Regions from separate parts of the Hydrogenophaga sp. PBL-H3 genome, predicted to be linked through region 1. Evidence: predicted binding sites of a transcription regulator. Region 1 holds the regulator's gene; each other region holds the start of a gene.

The links. The regulator LexA, encoded in region 1, represses DNA repair genes until DNA is damaged. The targets are predictions, from matches to a motif close to ACTGTATNNNNATACAGT.
Region 2: the regulator LexA is predicted to act here: its motif matches at 2,785-2,802, upstream of imuA (translesion DNA synthesis-associated protein ImuA).
Region 3: the regulator LexA is predicted to act here: its motif matches at 1,788-1,805, upstream of F9Z44_RS06095 (DNA topoisomerase IV subunit B).

The regions. Positions count from the first base shown of each region.
Region 1 is NZ_CP044972.1:2,210,929-2,217,055, reverse strand. It holds gene lpxK (tetraacyldisaccharide 4'-kinase) at 1-89, shown strand, start outside; gene F9Z44_RS10345 (Trm112 family protein) at 129-335, shown strand; gene kdsB (3-deoxy-manno-octulosonate cytidylyltransferase) at 332-1,114, shown strand; gene adk (adenylate kinase) at 1,281-1,937, shown strand; gene F9Z44_RS23275 (hypothetical protein) at 1,998-2,135, opposite strand; gene F9Z44_RS10330 (DUF6152 family protein) at 2,136-2,477, opposite strand; gene F9Z44_RS10325 (hypothetical protein) at 2,489-2,908, opposite strand; gene F9Z44_RS10320 (asparaginase) at 2,910-3,884, opposite strand; gene lexA (transcriptional repressor LexA) at 4,004-4,681, shown strand; gene F9Z44_RS10310 (hypothetical protein) at 4,817-5,191, shown strand; gene F9Z44_RS10305 (D-2-hydroxyacid dehydrogenase family protein) at 5,236-6,127, shown strand, end outside.
Region 2 is NZ_CP044972.1:2,773,071-2,779,197, forward strand. It holds gene F9Z44_RS12760 (error-prone DNA polymerase) at 1-542, opposite strand, end outside; gene F9Z44_RS12765 (Y-family DNA polymerase) at 658-1,959, opposite strand; gene imuA (translesion DNA synthesis-associated protein ImuA) at 1,907-2,746, opposite strand; gene F9Z44_RS12775 (TIR domain-containing protein) at 2,921-3,802, shown strand; gene F9Z44_RS12780 (Bug family tripartite tricarboxylate transporter substrate binding protein) at 3,828-4,814, opposite strand; gene F9Z44_RS12785 (tartrate dehydrogenase) at 4,922-6,010, opposite strand.
Region 3 is NZ_CP044972.1:1,257,103-1,263,229, reverse strand. It holds gene F9Z44_RS06095 (DNA topoisomerase IV subunit B) at 1-1,754, opposite strand, end outside; gene F9Z44_RS06090 (MFS transporter) at 1,922-3,157, shown strand; gene F9Z44_RS23120 (hypothetical protein) at 3,154-3,282, shown strand; gene F9Z44_RS06085 (class I SAM-dependent methyltransferase) at 3,282-3,836, shown strand; gene dapA (4-hydroxy-tetrahydrodipicolinate synthase) at 3,909-4,805, shown strand; gene bamC (outer membrane protein assembly factor BamC) at 4,865-6,004, shown strand; gene F9Z44_RS06070 (hypothetical protein) at 6,062-6,127, opposite strand, start outside.

The DNA.
Region 1 (6,127 bases):
CCTGGGCCGTGCCCCTCGAAATGACGCCGGAGCCAGCCTTCTTCAACGCGCTCGACGACCGCCTCGAAGGCCTCAAGCACGCGCCCTGAACCGGCACCACGGGCTACCCGCGCGACTATCATCGCGAGATGGACACCAAACTGCTCGAACTGCTGGTCTGCCCCGTCACCAAAGGGCCCCTGATCTTCAACCGCGAGAGCCAGGAACTGCTCTCCCGAAGCGCGCGTCTGGCCTATCCGGTGCGCGACGGCATCCCGATCTTGCTGGAGCATGAAGCACGACCCCTGACGGAAGAAGAAGCCGCAAGGCCCAACGCGCCCACGCCCCTGCCATGAGCGCACCCGAGCAGTCGTGCGGCTTCACGGTTCTGATCCCTGCTCGCCTGGCCTCCACCCGCCTGCCCGACAAACCCCTGGCCGACATCGCGGGCCTGCCCATGGTCGTTCGCGTGGCCCGACAAGCGCAGCTCAGCAGCGCGCGCATGTGCGTGGTGGCGGCCGACGACGTGCGCATCGTCGAGGCCTGCAAGGCGCACGGCGTCGAGTCCATCCTCACCCGCAACGACCACCCCAGCGGAAGCGACCGGCTGGCCGAGGCCTGCGCCCTGCTGGGCTTGCCCGACGGCGAGGTGGTGGTCAATGTGCAGGGCGACGAGCCCCTGATCGATCCCGAACTCATCAATGCCGTGGCGGCCCACTTGCAAGCCCGGACCGATTGCGTCATGAGCACTGCGGCTCACGCCATCGATCAGGTGGCCGACTTCCTGAATCCCAACGTCGTCAAGGTCGTGCTGGACCGTCAGCAAACGGCCCTTTACTTCAGCCGTGCGCCCATTCCATGGTGGCGCGACGGCATGGCGGCCAGCAGCACTCCCGCGCTGCCCTCGCCCGCTCCCTGGCGACATGTGGGTATCTACGCGTACCGCGCGGGGTTTCTGCGGCGCTTCCCGGGGCTGGAGCCTGCGCCGCTGGAGACCACCGAATCGCTGGAACAGCTGCGCGTGTTGTGGCATGGCGAGCGCATTGCGGTGCATCTGAGTGCTGTCGCTCCCGGTGCTGGTGTCGATACGCCGCAGGACCTCGAAAGGGTCCGTCACCTGCTCTCTCAGGGCTGAATCTGGGATTGGCTCATACCCTGCAGGGCAGCCCTTTCTAGGCCGTCCGCTGTAAGCCGGGCGCGAGGATGTGCATGCTATCCTCGAACGGTCGCCCCGGCCCCACGCCTTGGGCGGCCGCTCGAGACAAGCGGCCAAGCCATTGAAACACCAAAGAAGGAAAGCGATGAGACTGATTTTGTTGGGCGCGCCGGGAGCCGGCAAAGGGACGCAGGCGACGTTCATTTGCCAGAAGTACGGCATTCCCCAGATTTCCACTGGCGACATGCTGCGTGCCGCAGTCAAGGCAGGCACTCCACTGGGACTGCAAGCCAAGGCTGTCATGGAATCTGGCGGTCTGGTCAGCGACGACCTGATCATCAATCTGGTGAAGGAGCGCATTGCGCAGCCCGACTGCGTGGGAGGTTTCCTGTTCGACGGCTTCCCCCGCACGATCCCCCAGGCCGACGCCATGAAGGCCGCCGGCGTCAAGCTCGACTATGTGCTGGAGATCGACGTGCCCTTTGACGCGATCATTGAGCGCATGAGCGGGCGCCGCTCGCATCCTGCGTCGGGCCGCACCTACCACGTGAAATTCAACCCACCCAAGGTCGAAGGCAAGGACGACGTGACCGGCGAGCCGCTCATCCAGCGCGAAGACGACAAAGAAGAGACCGTGAAAAAGCGGCTGGAGGTGTACAGCGCCCAGACCCGCCCGCTGGTGGATTACTACAGCAGTTGGGCGCGCACCGACGCCGCTGCGGCCCCACAATACCGCGCCATCAGCGGCATGGGCTCGGTCGAAGACATCACGGCGCGCGCCTTCGAGGCCCTCTCGAAGTAATCCGTCGTCCCCCATGAAAGACCCGGCCTTGTGCCGGGTTTTTTTGTGTCATGCCATGTCTCAAGCCGGGCTTGAGCGCAGACCGTAGACCTTGCCGCCCAAAAACACATATTCGGCCCGCACGGTGGCAGCGCCGGCCTCGTCCTTGAAGGTGAAGCCCACCAACGAGAGGGCCTCACCGTTCTTGATCTCGGGCATCTACCACTGCCCGAGTCGAAACAGCGGCGCCAACTCGACTTCCCATCGGCGATCGCGCCGGGTCGGCACCACCGCCTTGGCCAGCAAGGCAGGCCCGTCCACACCGGCGGTCTGCGCTGGCAGTGCTCGTTGGGCGAGATCGGCAGGCACACGCAGTGTCTCGGGCAGCTCAAGCGCCAGTTCGACGTGCGGGTTGCGCCATCTCACATCGGCAGCCTTGCCTTCCAGGTAGACCGGGCGGCTCTGATCAAAGCTGCTCCAGCCATGGTGTGCCAGGGCGTCCGCGATACCGCCGCCACTGCCCAGCAGCGCTGCCAATTGCACAAATTCACGACGTTGCATGAGGGTCTCCATTAGACGTAGGCAATCCAGCGCCCACAGGTGATGACCAGAATCCAGATGACCAAGGACACGAGCATGCTCAAGCGGGCAGTCGCGTCCTGGAGCTGCAGCGAACGGCGTGCATGGAACCAGCCCGCATTGCAGCCAGCCAGCATGATCAACGCGATTTTGACTGTGAACACACGGTTGGCCAGCAGTTCCCCGGGCTGTGTGCCGAACATCAAGAGACCCGTTATCGTGGCCAGGCCGAAACCCAGACCCACCAGCCCAAGGCTCAATCGGGCCAACGGCTCCATTGGCAACTCGGACACCCATCCGAACACGCGCAACTCCAGCAAGACCAGATTGCCCAGGATCAAGGCCACACCGATCAGATGCACCACCTCCAGCATGGGGTAAGCCCAAGGATGTGCACCCAGAGCCAGCAGCATCTCAGCTCTCCAGCAACTGCAACGCCAGCGCCAGACGCGCCTTGACCGGCGAGAGCCCGGCCGAGTCTGGCAGCGGTTGGCCAGGGTGCGGCACCACACGGCCTTGCGCGCACCGGCTGGCCACGACCACGTCGACGCCACGAGCCTGTGCTTGTTTCAACGCGATCAACAGATCGTCGTGCACCGTGCCGTTGCCCGTGCCCGCCACGACGATGCCGCGCAACCGCTGCGCACCTGCAGGGCTGTGGCTGAGCAGGGCACGCACCATCTCGCCATCGGCGCCAGCGTGACTGAACATCAATTCCACGCGGGGAAGCGCGGTAACGCGCATCAAAGAGCGCAGTCTTGCGGCATCGTGCGTGCCACGGCTCACGGCTTGCGGCCAGGGCCTGAACATGCGCAAGCGCGCCTCTTCGACGCAGCCCAGATCTCCCGCATCGCCTGAGCCAAACGGGTCCGTCCTGTAGGGGTGCACCTTGGCCACGTCCAGAGCGCCATGAATGCGCCCGGCGCACACGACCACCACGCCACTCGCCTGCGGATGCAGGGCCACCGCTACCGCATCGCTCAGGTTCTGTGGCCCGTCGGGCACCAGCGCGGTGGCGGGACGCATCGCGCACGTCAGCACCACCGGTTTGGACGGCATCAACAACGTCTGCAACACAAAGGCAGTCTCTTCGATCGTGTCGGTGCCGTGTGTGATCACGATGCCGGCCACCTCGGGCCTATCCAGGTGCGCGGCCACGCGCTGGGCCAGCGCTTGCCACACGCTCAGCACCATGTCCTTGCTGTTGATCTGGGCGACCTGCTCCACGTCCACCGGACAATCCGCCAGGATCGGAACCATCGCCACCAGTTCGCTCACAGCCACCTGTCCTGCCACATAGCCCACGTTGTCATTCGCCTGGGTTGCGCGTCCGGCAATCGTTCCGCCGGTACCCAGAACCACAAGGCGACGCGCCTGGTTGTCATTCACCACTTGCCAAGTCCTTTGAACTGGTTAAAAATACAGCCACTGGATAAGAAAACAGTGACTTACCGATCGGATACCCCGCCCGGTTAAGCATCCACCCCGATGAGGTTCACATGCTCGACATGCCCGCCACCACGCCCAAGCTCACCGCCCGGCAACAGCAGATTCTGGAACTCATCCAGACCGCCATTGCACGCACAGGTTCGCCGCCAACGCGTGCCGAGATCGCCAGCGAGCTCGGCTTCAAGTCGGCCAACGCGGCCGAGGAACACTTGCAGGCCCTGGCACGCAAAGGCGTGATCGAATTGGTCAGCGGCACATCGCGTGGCATCCGTCTGCGCAGCGAAGACCTGCGCTCCATCAACGATTCACGTGGGCGTCAGCTTACACTCCCGCTCCCCAGCCTGGCCCAGCTCATGCTGCCCCTCATTGGGCGTGTGGCGGCTGGCTCGCCCATCCTGGCGCAAGAACACGTGGATCAGACCTATCACGTGGAACGCAGCCTGTTCCAGCGAGAACCGGATTACCTGCTCAAGGTCCGTGGCATGTCCATGCGCGACGTCGGCATCATCGATGGCGATCTGCTCGCGGTGAAGTCCGCCAAGGAAGCCAAGAATGGCCAGATCGTGGTGGCTCGGCTGGGAGACGATGTGACCGTCAAGCGGTTCATGCGCCGGCAAAACGTCATCGAGCTTCACGCCGAGAACCCGGACTACAAAACCATCGTGGTCGAGCCCGGTGAACCGTTCGAAATAGAAGGCCTCGCCGTGGGCCTCATCCGCAACAGCTTCCAACTCTGACCTTCGGGTCGCGTTGCCTCAGCAGGTGGCGGGCGTTTGGTCCGACGAGCGAACGGCTCGTCATGTGGACACATCCCTGCGTTGGCAACTTCCTTCCAATCCTGCCTGTGTTCAACCCCTCATCTGGAGTTTCGCATGGGAAAAATCTTCAATACCAACACGTGGCGCGCCCCCCTGCAGTTGATCGACTGCTGGTTGCCCATGCCTTCACAACGCGATGCCCGCCCGGCCGCTTCAGCGGTGGCAGCCAGGGCCATGCAACGTTTTACCCGTGCGGGCTGGTTGAACAGGGAAGCGGCCAACAGCGCCACGCCTCAGACTCGCCAAAGCCAGGCGAGTGAGCCAGGCGCAGCGTCCTTGTGTCGGGTGCGCGTGCTGCGCCAGGCCGACGTGCGGCCAGTGAAGCGACCCGACATGCGTCTGGTCATATCTGGACCCATCAACGATGTGTGTGCCGAACTGGACCGCCTCGCTGCGCTGGAACAGGCATCCATGGCCCGCGCAGCCTGAGGCAAAAGAGCGACCAGCCTGGGCCGCGCGGGCACAATAGGCGCATGAACATAGTGATTCTTGACGACTACCAGGACGCGGTTCGAAAGCTGAAATGCGCAGAGAAGCTGGAGTCTTACCCTGCCAAGGTGTTCACCAACACCGTCAAGGGTGTCGGCCAGCTGTCAATCCGCCTGCGTGACGCCGACGTGCTGGTGCTGATCCGTGAGCGAACCCAGATTTCTCGCCAGCTCATCGAAAAACTGCCGCGCCTCAAACTCATCGCTCAAACGGGGCGAGTGGGGGCGCATCTTGATGTGGCAGCCTGCACCGAGCGCGGCATTGCGGTGGCCGAAGGTGTGGGCTCGCCCGTGTCGACGGCCGAACTCACCTGGGCCTTGATCATGGCCTCGATGCGCAGGATTCCCCAATACGTGTCCAACCTGAAGCATGGGGCTTGGCAGCAAGCCGGGCTCAAGTCTTCCGCCATGCCGACCAACTTCGGTGTCGGCATGGTGCTGCGCGGCAAGACACTCGGGGTCTGGAGCTACGGGCGCATTGGCCAATTGGTGGCAGGCTACGGTCGCGCGTTCGGCATGCGCGTGGTGATCTGGGGCAGCGAAGCGTCACGGGCCAGTGCGGTGGCCGACGGCTTCGAGGCGGCAGAGAGCCGGGAGGCATTTTTCGCCTCGGCTGACGTGCTGTCGTTGCACCTGCGGCTGAGCGAAACCAATGCTGGCTGTGTCACGCTGGAAGACTTGGGCCGCATGAAGCCCACCTCCTTGCTGGTGAACACCTCACGCGCAGAGCTGATCGAGCCCGAAGCTTTGCTCGCCTCCCTCAACCGGGGTCGGCCAGGATTGGCGGCGGTCGACGTGTTCGAGTCAGAGCCCATCTTGCAGGGACACGCCCTGCTGAGACTGGAGAACTGCATTTGCACGCCCCACATCGGCTATG
Region 2 (6,127 bases), 560 kb from region 1:
GCGCTGCTCTGGCGCAGCTTGTGCAGCAGCATCTCGTCGTCGAGCCGGCGCAGTTGCGTCACACCCAGCCAGCAGCGGCCCATGAAATGCTGCAGCAGCCAGCGCGCTACTGTGTCCATCGGGTCCTGGTCGCTGTCGCGATCGGGCACGGCGATCACCACGCAGTCGGCCAGCGCCTCGGCGCGGATGGCGCCCAGCGTGAGGCGGTAGGTGCCCTTGGGTGATGTGCGGCGCAGATGCGTGATGAACTCGCACAGGTTGCCGTAACCGTTGAGGTTGCAGGCCAGCACGATGAGGGTGAACGGGTTCAGGGGAGCACTGCATTGCACCCGGAACTGGCTGCCCACCAGCAGGGGCAGGCCGTTTTTTTTGGCGGCCACGTGGGCCCGCACCACGCCGGCCAGGGAACATTCGTCCACCAGCGCGAGCGCGCGGTAGCCCAGCGCCTTGGCGCGCTCCACCAGTTCTTCGGCGTGGCTGGCACCGCGCAGGAAGGTGAAGTTGGAGATGCAGCGCAGCTCGGCGTAGTCGGGCAGCTTCATGGCGGGGGAGCCCCCATCCCAGCCTTCCCCCAAGGGGGGAAGGAGCAAGACATCTCACCGGAGCACGTGCCTGGCTCCTTCCCCCTCTGGGGGAAGGCTGGGATGGGGGCCGGCCTCATGCAAAGTGCCCGTGCAGGTACCACGCGGGCGCCTCATCCAGCCGCGTCTGGAAGATCCACAACACCCCCGCTTTCACTGACAGCGCCACCCAGTAATCCCGCACCACATTGCGTGTGGCACCCGCACCGTCCACCCGGTCCCACCAACCGCCCTCCACCCGCTGCGGGCCGGCGAGCAGTTGCAGTTCGCCCTGGTAGATCGGCCGGTTGCCGCGCACCAGCAGCTTCAGCGGCTCGGGCAGCACGAAGGTGGGCTGTGGCAGGCCGGTGTCGGGCGCCAGCTTGCGCGGCAGCGGCTCGGGCGCGCTCTGCCAGCGGCACATCCATTCCTGGCGGTGGTCGGGCTGTACCACCGGGCGCAGCACGCGCCCCGGCCCCAGGCGCGCGGCCAGCCGCTCCAGCACCAGGTGCAGCGTCTCGCCCTGGCGCACGGTGTCGGGCAGCAGCGAAGCGCTCACGTCGTGCAACGGTTGCACCTCGCCAGCCAGCAGATGCAGGTCGCCCACGGGCGCGAGCAGCTGCACATGGGCCAGGTGCTCGGCGAGCAGGCGGCAGAGGTGTTCGGTGTCGCGCGTGGGCTCGGCCGTGCGCACCGTGATCTCGCCGCCCTCGCCCGCGTCGCGCGCTCGCATGGCGTCGTGCGCCCAGCGCAGCGTGAAGGCCGTGACACCCGCGCGCCGCGCCGCCAGCCAGCCGCTCATGACCAGCAGCAAACGCCGCGCGCCCCACAGCAGGGCCGGCGCCTGCTCCACGCGCGCCATGAGCTCCAGCCGCTCCTCGAACCGTTCGGGCAGCGCCACCCACACATGCGCCTCGGGCTCGGCGCCGTAGGCCTGGTCGAGCGCCTGCAGCAACTGCTTGTCAAAGCGCCGGCCCACCCCACCGCGCGGCAGCGCGCGCACGTCGCCCAGCGTGCGGCAGCCGATGTGCGCCAGCGTGCGCTGGTGCGGGAGCACCGCGCTCAGCACCTGCATGGGCAAGGCATCGAGCAGCACCGGCAGCGGTTGCCTGAAGCCGTTCTCCAGACCGGCGCGCGCCAGCGCCAGCGCGGCCAGGCTGTTGGCTGCCCAGGCCACCTGCGTCACGCCGAGCTGCGCGCTCTCGGCCACCACGCGGTCGCGCAGCGCGCGCCGGCCACCAAACAGGCGCACGCTCGCCGCCACCTCCATGAGCACCGCGCCGTCGGCCAGCGCCACGCGGGGCGTGAACTGCAACGCCCAGGTGGCCACGGCACGGCGCGCCGCCTCAGTGGACGGCGCGGTGGGGGCGGTCGGGAGCAGGAGTGCTGACCACAACATGGTCGGCCTCTCGGGACACATCGGAGGGCAACAGGCGGCTGGGGAAACGCAGCCGCGGCGTGAGGATGGCGCGCAGGCCCCCGGGCACCGAGCCCAGGCGCAGCGTGTTCTGCAGCGGCGGGCCCTTGCGTTTGACGATGTCCAGGTGCAGTTCCCAGTCCAGCCCCACACGGGCCATCAGACGCAGCGGCGCGGCCGACGATTCGCGCACCGCCGCACTCGGTCGGCACAAAAACACCGGGCCTTCGCAACTGGCGGCCAGCACCTGCAGGCGGCGCACCTGCTCGGCCCGCGCCTGCGGGAGCCACACCACCAGCGCACCGCAGGCATTGGCCTTGATCAGTTGTTCGGCCGACCACAGGCGCTCCGCAGCCGTGTCGGCCCGCACCCACACCAGGTGGCGCTCGTCGATGCCCTCGAAGCGCAGACCCGGCAGGTGCGGTGCCTTGGGCGGCCCCACCACCACCACCGCGCGGCCAGCGGCACACACCTGGCGCAGCGCCGGCCCGAGCAGGCGCCACTCCAACATGCCGCTCTGCGACGCGAGGATCTCAATGACGCCGTGACATGGCCAGCCGCCGCCGGGCAACTGCGCGTCCAGCGCCTCGAAGCCGCTGGACAGCACGGCCGAGACCGGGCCGCCGAGCTGGTCGCCGCGCCAGATGGCCGCGGCCACGGCCATGGGCAACTCACCGGGCAGGCGGGCCGGGCGCGGCTGCTTGGGCGGGGGTGAAAACATCAGCGTGGAAGACGGATCGTCCTCCTGCCAGTCGAGGGCGGGATGCATGGCGGGGTGTCCGGGTGGGGTTGGGGAGGCCGATCAATACTGTATATGTGTACAGTATCTTAAAGGTCGAACCCTGTCCAGTGTGTGGGACAGAACCCTCCAGCGAACGCCCGAATGGGAGTAGCCAACCCAGTGCTTTCGAACTAATGTGGGCGTTTTTGAGCGGGGGATTTCATGGCAGACATCTTTCTGAGCTACTCGCGCGAAGACGAGGCCCGGGTCCGCCCCTTGGTGGCCGCGTTCGAGGCACAGGGATGGGGCCTCTTCTGGGACAGGCGGATCCCCACCGGACAGACTTGGCGCAGCCACATCGGCGCTGGACTGCAAAACGCGCGCTGTGTTGTGGTGGCCTGGTCGCGGCATTCGATCGAGTCACAATGGGTCGCCGAAGAGGCCGACGAGGGCAAAACCCGCCAGGTGCTCGTGCCTGTGTTGCTGGACCGCGTGCAACCACCCCGAGGGTTCCGCGAAATCCAGGCCGCCGACCTTTCCGAGTGGCAACCCGGCGAGCACTCCGAGCGCTTCACCGAACTGTTGAACGACCTGCACCGGCTGCTGGATGCACCCACAACGACCAAGCCCGCAGCGCTGCCGCCCCAGAATCCGCCCCCTTCCGCAGACCCACCATCCCAACCAGCCAGGCCACCCCAGTTGCAACGCATGGGGTGGGTCGCGCTGTTGACTCTGGCTGCCCTGGGCATCGGCGTGTTGGCCCTGCGCCCGAACGACAACCGCCCGGAGGTCCCGCAAACATCGCAACCCCCTGTGCCCGCTTCATCGACCGCAGCCACGCCACCGTCCGTGCCCACGGGCGCCTGGCTTGTGGTGGTGGGCTCCTTTGCACGAGCCGAACGCGCAGCCGCCGACCAACACCTCGCTGCGATGCAGCGCGCGGGCATGCTCCCTGTGCTGGTCGACTCCAGCCAATACGCCTTGCTCACGCCGAGCCTGTGGGTGGTGACCCTGGGACCGTTCGATTCAAGGGACGACGCCAACACGGCGCTGGCAAAAGCCCGGTCGGTGGTGCCCGACGCATACGTCAAGAAGGCCCGTTAGGACCTCCAACCACCGCTGCGCAGACTCACTCGATCACGACCTTCGCGTCCTTGACCAGCTTGCCGAACTTCTCGGTTTCGCTGGCGATCTGCTGCGCCATCTGCGCGCTGGTGTCGCCGATCGGCTCGGCACCGATCTCCGCCATGCGGCTGCGGAACTCGGGCGACTGGATCACCTTGACCATCTCGGTGTTGAGGCGGGCCACGATGTCCTTGGGCGTGGCCACCGGGGCCAGCACGCCAAACCAGGTGCCGATGTTGAAACCCTTGAGGCCGGCCTCCTCCAGCGTGGGCACGTCGGGCAGGGCTGCCGAGCGCTTGGCCGTGGTCACCGCGAGCGCGCGCAGCTTGCCCGCCTTGATGTGCGGCAGCACCGGCGTGATGGTGTCGAAACTCATCATGATCTGACCGCCCAACAGGTCGGTGGACAAAGGGCCGCTGCCTTTGTACGGAATGTGGATCACGTCGGTGCCGGTCTGGTTCTGGAACTGCGTGCCGATCAGGTGCTGCGCCGTGCCGTTGCCGTTGGAGCCGTAGGCCATCTTGCCCGGGCTGGCCTTGAGCAGGGCCACCAGTTCGTTCACGTTCTTCGCGGGCGTGCTGGCGTTGATCACCAGCACGTTGGGCACGAGGGCCACGGTGGTGATGGGGGCCAGGTCTTTGGAGAAGTCGTAGGGCAGCTTCTTGTAGACGCTGGACGCAATGGTGTGGTGCACCGCGCCCATCAGCAGCGTGTGGCCGTCGGGCTTGGCCTTGGCCACGAAGTCGGCGCCGATGGTGGCACCCGCACCGGGTTTGCTCTCCACGATCACCGGCTGACCCAGGCTTTGCGAGAGCTTGTCGGCCAGGGCACGGGCCAGCACGTCGGTGGTGCCGCCGGCTGCGAAAGGCACGATCAGGGTGATCGGCCGGGTGGGCCAGGTCTGGGCCATGGCGCTGCTGCCGGCAAGGGCCAGGCCCAGGGCGACGGTTTGCACCACACGGCGGCGGGTGAAGGAAGGAATGGCTTTCATGCGTGTCTCCAAAAACGGCGCGCCTGGCGCTCTGATGAACCGGACTCTGCGGTCCGGTGGGGGGGTTTCCGGAGCACGGAACCCGTGCGTCCGGCATGAACGTCAGGTCAGGCGGCCAGGCGTTGTTCACGCACGCCGAGCAGATCGCACACGGCCTGGGTGACTTGTGCGGTGGTGGCCTTGCCGCCGAGGTCGCCGGTGTGCAGCGCGGGGTTGGCCGTGACCTGTTCGATGGCGCTCATGAGGCGCTTGGCCGCATCCATCTCACCCAGGTGTTCCAGCAGCATCACGCAACTCCAGAAGGTACCGATCGGGTTGGCCAGGCCCTTGCCCATGATGTCGAAGGCCGAGCCGTGGATGGGCTCGAACATGCTGGGGTAGCGGCGCTCGGGGTCGATGTTGCCGGTGGGCGCAATGCCCAGGCTGCCGGCCAGCGCGGCGGCCAGATCGCTCAGGATGTCGGCGTGCAGGTTGGTGGCCACGATGGTGTCCAGCGTGGCCGGGCGGTTCACCATGCGGGCGGTGGCGGCGTCCACGATTTCCTTGTCCCACTTCACATCCGGGAACTCGCGGGAAATCTCCAGCGCGATCTCGTCCCACATCACCATGGCGTGGCGCTGGGCGTTGCTCTTGGTGATCACGGTGAGCTGCTTGCGGGGCCGCGATTGCGCCAGCTTGAAGGCAAAGCGCATGACACGCTCCACCCCCACGCGGGTCATCATGGTCACGTCGGTGGCGGCTTCGATGGGGTGGCCCTGGTGCACGCGGCCGCCCACGCCCGAGTATTCGCCCTCGGAATTCTCGCGCACGATCACCCAGTTCAGGTCCTCGGGCTTGCAGCGCTTGAGCGGTGCGTCGATGCCGGGCAGGATGCGCGTGGGGCGCACGTTGGCGTACTGGTCGAAGCCCTGGCAGATCTTCAGGCGCAGGCCCCACAGCGTGATGTGGTCGGGAATGTCCGGGTCGCCCGCCGAGCCGAACAGGATCGCGTCCTTGTGGCGCAGCGCGTCCAGGCCATTGGCCGGCATCATCACGCCGTGTTCGCGGTAGTGGTCACCGCCCCAGTCGAAATCTTCGAACTGGAAGCGAAAGGCATGGCTGGTGGCGGCCAGCGCCTCCAGCACCTGCTGGCCGGCGGGCACCACTTCCTTGCCGATACCGTCTCCAGGAATCGTTGCAATGGCGTAGGTCTTCATGGGTTGTCTCCGTGGATGTGGGGGTTCGGTGGCGTGACTGTAGGTGTTGCAGGGCGTGTTGATTCATGGCTATAGTGAATCCATTGTTTACCTGAATTCAACAATCAACCGTCCTTG
Region 3 (6,127 bases), 950 kb from region 1:
TGGCATTTGTCGCGCGCCACGCCGTCCTTTTCGGCCTTGTCGAGGATGGCGTGCAGCTCGCCGTCGTCCAGCGCGTATTGCTTGAGCGCAGGCTTCTTGCCGCGCGCAGGCACGTCCACACGGAACAGCGGCGGGCGCGCCACGAACACGTGGCCGGCTTCGATGAGCTTGGGGAAATGGCGGAAGAAAAGCGTGAGCAGCAGCACCTGGATGTGCGAGCCGTCCACGTCGGCATCCGACAGGATGCAGACCTTGCCGTAGCGCAGGCCACTCAGGTCGGGCGTGTCGTTGGGGCCGTGCGGGTCGACGCCGATGGCCACCGAGATGTCGTGGATTTCGTTGTTGGCAAACAGCCGGTCGCGCTCGACCTCCCAGGTGTTGAGCACCTTGCCGCGCAGCGGCAGCACGGCCTGGCATTCCTTGTCGCGGCCCATCTTGGCGCTGCCGCCGGCCGAATCGCCCTCGACCAGAAACACTTCGTTGTGCGCCAGGTCCTTGCTCTCGCAGTCGGTCAGCTTGCCGGGCAGCACGGCCACGCCCGAGCCTTTGCGCTTCTCCACCTTCTGGCCCGCCTTCTGGCGCGTTTGTGCGGCCTTGATGGCCAGTTCGGCGAGCTTCTTGCCGTAGTCCACGTGCTGGTTGAGCCAGAGCTCCAGCGTGGGCCGAACGAAGCTGCCGACCAGGCGCACCGCGTCGCGCGAGTTCAGGCGCTCCTTGATCTGGCCCTGGAACTGCGGGTCGAGCACCTTGGCGGAGAGCACGTAGGAGGCGCGCACGAACACGTCTTCCGGCAGCAGCTTCACGCCCTTGGGCAGCAGCGCGTGCAGTTCGATGAAGCCCTTGACCGCCTGGAACAGGCCGTCGCGCAAACCGCTTTCGTGCGTGCCACCCGCGCTGGTGGGGATCAGGTTCACATAGCTCTCGCGCACGGGCTGTCCGTCTTCGGTGAAAGCCACGCACCAGGCCGCGCCCTCGCCTTCGGCAAAGCTGTCGTGCGCGCTGTCGGCGAAACCTTCGCCTTCAAACAGCGGGATCACCGGATCGCCGTTGAGCGTCTGCTGCAGGTAGTCGCGCAGGCCGCCTTTGTAGAGCCACGTTTGAACGTCCTTGGTTTTTTCGTTCACCAGGGTCACCGTCACGCCGGGCATCAGCACCGCCTTGCTGCGCAGCAGGTGGGTGAGCTCGGCCATGGGAAGGGTGGCGGATTCGAAATATTTGGCGTCGGGCCAGGCGCGCACCGTGGTGCCCTGCTTGCGGTCACCTTCGCCTTTGGGGCTGATGACCAGGGCCTCGATGACGTCGCCGGCCGAAAACGCGAGCTTCGCCACCTGACCTTCGCGGTAGCTGACCACTTCCAGCCGGGTCGAGAGCGCGTTGGTCACGCTCACACCCACGCCGTGCAGGCCGCCCGAAAAACTGTAGGCGCCGCCCTTGCCCTTGTCGAACTTGCCACCGGCGTGCAGGCGGGTGAACACGAGTTCGACCACCGGCGCCTTTTCTTCGGGGTGCAGACCGAACGGGATGCCGCGGCCGTCGTCTTCTACACTCACCGATCCGTCGGTGTGCAAGGTGACCTTGATTTTCTTGCCATGCCCGGCCAGGGCCTCGTCGGCCGCGTTGTCGAGCACCTCCTGGATGATGTGCAGCGGGTTGTCGGTCCGGGTGTACATGCCCGGCCGTTGCTTGACAGGCTCCAGGCCCTTGAGGACACGGATCGAACCTTCGGAATAAACAGGGGGAGTTTGGGTGGCCATGGGGGCGGATTGTAAGCACGGCGGCCTCGAAAGACTGTATGAAAATACAGATACCCGTTCACCGTATGGCCAGCAATTCCGCAACGGCATCAATCGAGCAGACCGATATCAAGAGCGGATGCCACGGGCGACAGGCAAGCCAAGGGCTTCTTCGCTACAGTCGCCGCATGTCTTCTGCCCCACCCCCCCGCGCTCCGCTCTCCACCTTCCAGGTCCTGGCCTGTGGCGCCATGATCGTCACCCTGTCCATGGGCATTCGCCACGGTTTCGGCCTGTGGCTGCAGCCCATCATCCAGGCGCAAAGCTGGACCCGCGAAAACTTTGCTTTCGCGCTCGCCATTCAAAACCTCTCATGGGGCCTGTTCGGCATCTTCGCCGGCATGGCGGCCGACCGCTTCGGCGCGTTTCGTGTGCTGGTCGGTGGCGCGGTGCTCTATGGACTGGGCCTCACCGGCATGGCCCTGACCACCACGCCCATGACGTTTGCGCTCACCGCCGGCGTGCTGATCGGCGCCGCGCAGGCGGGCACCACCTACGCGGTGATCTACGGCGTGATCGGGCGGCAGATTTCGGCCGAGAAGCGATCCTGGGCCATGGGGGTGGCCGCCGCTGCGGGCTCGTTCGGCCAATTCCTCATGGTGCCGGTGGAAGGCTGGCTCATCAGCAGCTTCGGCTGGCAGGAGGCGCTGCTGGTTCTGAGCGCCGCGGTCCTGCTGATCGTGCCGCTGGCCTGGGGGCTGCGCGAACCCGGTTTTGCAGGCGGTACCGCGCCAGCGCGCGAGCAGACCATCTTGCAGGCGCTGCGCGAGGCCTTCCGCTACCGCAGCTTCCAGTTGCTCATGGCGGGTTACTTTGTGTGCGGCTTCCAGGTGGTGTTCATCGGCGTGCACATGCCCAGCTACCTGAAAGACCATGGCCTCTCGCCTCAGGTGGCCAGCTATGCGCTGGCACTCATAGGGCTCTTCAACGTGTTCGGTACCTACGCGGCTGGCGTGCTCGGGCAGCGTCTGGCCAAGCGGCACATCCTGTCGTTCATCTATTTCGCGCGCGCCGTGGTCATTGCCATCTTCCTCATCGTGCCGCTGTCGCCCATGAGCGTGTACGTGTTCGCCAGCGTCATGGGCCTGCTGTGGCTCTCCACCATCCCACCGACCAACGCAGTGGTGGCGCAGATCTTCGGTGTGGCCCACATGTCCATGCTGGGCGGCTTCGTGTTCTTCAGCCACCAGATCGGCAGCTTCATGGGCGTGTGGCTGGGCGGCGTTTTGTACGACCGCACCGGCAGCTACGACATCGTCTGGTACATCTCGATTGCGCTGGGCGTGTTCGCCGGCCTCATCAACCTGCCGGTGCGCGAGACGCCCATCGTGCGCGGCCCTCAGCGCATGGAGATGACCGCATGAAACCGCTGGCGATCCGCGCGCTGGTGTGGACTGGCGTCTTTGCAGTGCTGCTGGGCACGCTGACGCTGTACAACCGCCCGGGTTTCCTGGTGAGCCTGGCCGACCAGCTCTGGAGCTGTTTCTGATGCACGGCACGGAAGCGCCATCGGCGTGGGTGCAGCGATGGTCGCACCTTGTAGCCCCCCGCGGCTCGGTGCTGGACGTGGCCTGCGGCCAGGGTCGCCACCTGAAATGGTTCGCGCAGCGCGGCAACACCGTCACCGGGGTCGACCGCTCGCCGGAGGCCATCGATTCCGTGAAGCCGTGGGGCCGGGCGGTGCTCGCAGACATCGAGAACGGGCCCTGGCCGCTGGAGGGTGAGACCTTCGACGCGGTGGTGGTGACCAACTACCTCTGGCGAGCGCTGCTGCCCGTGATCACGCGCAGCGTGGCGCCGGGCGGCGTGCTCATCTACGAAACCTTTGCCACCGGCAACGAAAGCGTGGGCAAGCCCTCGCGGCCCGATTTCCTGCTGCAGCCCGGCGAACTGCTGCGCGCCTGCGAGGGCCTGCGGGTGGTGGCGTATGAAGACGGTTTCTGCGACCGCCCGGAGCGCTTCGTGCAGCGCATCGCGGCGGTGCGAAAACACCCGGGAACACCCGACTCGCCGCCCCGGTATCCGCTGGATGCCACTGGGTAGAATGCACGATCCGCGCAGATGCCGCGCCCCACGGGGCGGCCCAGACAAGCGCCCCCAATTGAGCCTGCAGCAATGAACACCATCACCGGCAGCATCGTGGCCCTGGCCACCCCCCTGCATGAAGACGGCAGCGTGGACTACCCCACCCTGCGCAAACTCATCGACTGGCACATCACCGAAGGCACCGACTGCATCGGTGTGGTCGGCACCACCGGCGAATCGCCCACCGTCACGGTCGAAGAGCACTGCGAGATCATCCGCGTCTCGGTCGAGCAGGCCAAGACGCACGGTGCCAAGCGTGTGCCCATCATGGCCGGCTGCGGCGCCAATTCCACCCGCGAAGCCATCGAGCTCGCCCGCTTCGCGCAGAGCGTGGGTGCCGACTGCCAGCTGCAGGTCGTGCCTTACTACAACAAGCCCACGCAAGAAGGCCAATACCAGCACTTCAAGGCGATTGCCGAAGCCGTGGGCGACCTGCCCACCGTGCTGTACAACGTGCCCGGCCGCAGCGTGGCCGACATGCACCACGAAACCGTGCTGCGCCTGGCGCAGGTGCCCGGCATCGTCGGCATCAAGGAAGCCACGGGCAACATCGAGCGGGCGCAGTGGCTGATCCGCGAAGCACCCAAGGGGTTTGCCATCTACTCGGGCGACGACCCCACCGCCGTGGCCCTCATGCTGTGCGGCGGCCATGGCAACGTGAGCGTGACGGCCAACATCGCGCCACGCCTGATGCACGAACTCTGCGTGGCGGCCATCGCGGGTGATGTCAAGCGCGCCATGGACATCCAGTTTCGTCTGATGCCGGTGCACAAGCAGCTGTTCTGCGAAGCCAATCCGATTCCCTTGAAATGGGCCATGGCCCGCATGGGTCTTTGCCGTGAGACCATGCGCCTGCCGCTCACGCCCATGTCGCGCCACCTGGTGCCGGTTGTCGAGGGCGCGCTGCAACAAAGCGGTCTGATCTGACTCCCACCGAACCGCCTTCTGTCCACCCCACACATTCCCGGTACCGACCGAGCTCCTTCATGTTCAATTCCACCCTGAATCAGACCTCCCGCCCCCAGACCTGGGTCGGTGCTGCCGCGTGGTCCCGCCTGGGCCTGTTGACCGCTGCCGCCCTCATCGTCTCGGGCTGCTCCATGCTCCAGGAAGACAAGATCGACTACAAGAGCGCCCAGCGCGGCAGCACGCTGGACGTGCCGCCCGACCTGACCCAGCTCAGCCGCGACTCACGCTACAACGTGCCGGGCACCACGGTGACGGCCAGCGGCTACCAGGCAGCCCAGCCGACCCAGGCCACCGCAGCCACCACGGCCATGGGCAAGGTGGGCGACGTGCGCATCGAACGCGCTGGCAACCAGCGCTGGCTGGTGATCGACCGCCCGGCCGACAAGCTCTGGAGCCCCGTGCGCGACTTCTGGCAGGAAAACGGCTTCCTGCTCGACATCGACCAGGAAACGCTGGGCATCATGGAAACCGACTGGGCCGAAAACCGCGCCAAGCTGCCACAGGATTTCATCCGCTCCACCATCGGCAAAGTGTTCGAGAACCTGTACTCCACGGGCGAACGCGACCGTTTCCGCACCCGCCTGGAGCGCACCGCCAACGGCGGCACCGAGGTCTACATCAGCCACCGCGGCATGGTCGAGGTGTATTCCACCAAGGAGAAAGACCAGACCGTCTGGCAACCCCGGCCGGCCGACGTGGAACTCGAGACCGAGTTCCTGCGCCGCCTGATGGTCAAGCTCGGCGTGACCGAAGCCCAGGCCAAGGCCGTGACCGCATCTGCTCCGGTGCAGGCGGCGGCCAAGGTGGTCATGGTGAACAACACGCCCGTGGTGCAATTTGAAGACAACTTCGACCGCGCCTGGCGACGTGTCGGCCTCTCGCTGGACCGCACCGGTTTCACGGTGGAGGACCGCGATCGCACCAAGGGCATCTACTTCGTGCGTTACGTTGAACCAGTGACCGACGCCAAGGAGCCCGGCTTCTTCGGCAAGCTGTTCGGCGGCGCCAAGAAAGAGGCGGCCACCGAGCGCTACCAGGTGGTGGTGCGCAGCGCCGACACCGCCACCACAGTCTCGGTGCTGGGTGCGCAAGGTCAACCGGACAGCTCGGCCAACGCCCGTCGCATCACCCAACTGCTGGCCGACGACCTGAAGTAAGGTCCGGGTCGCTGCTCATCGATCGGCCGCCCTCGGGCGGCCTTTCTCATGGGAAGACTACAGCCCCAGCTGGCTGGCCGGGAACGCTGGCGTGCTCCTGAGCCAGCACTCGTTCACACGCTC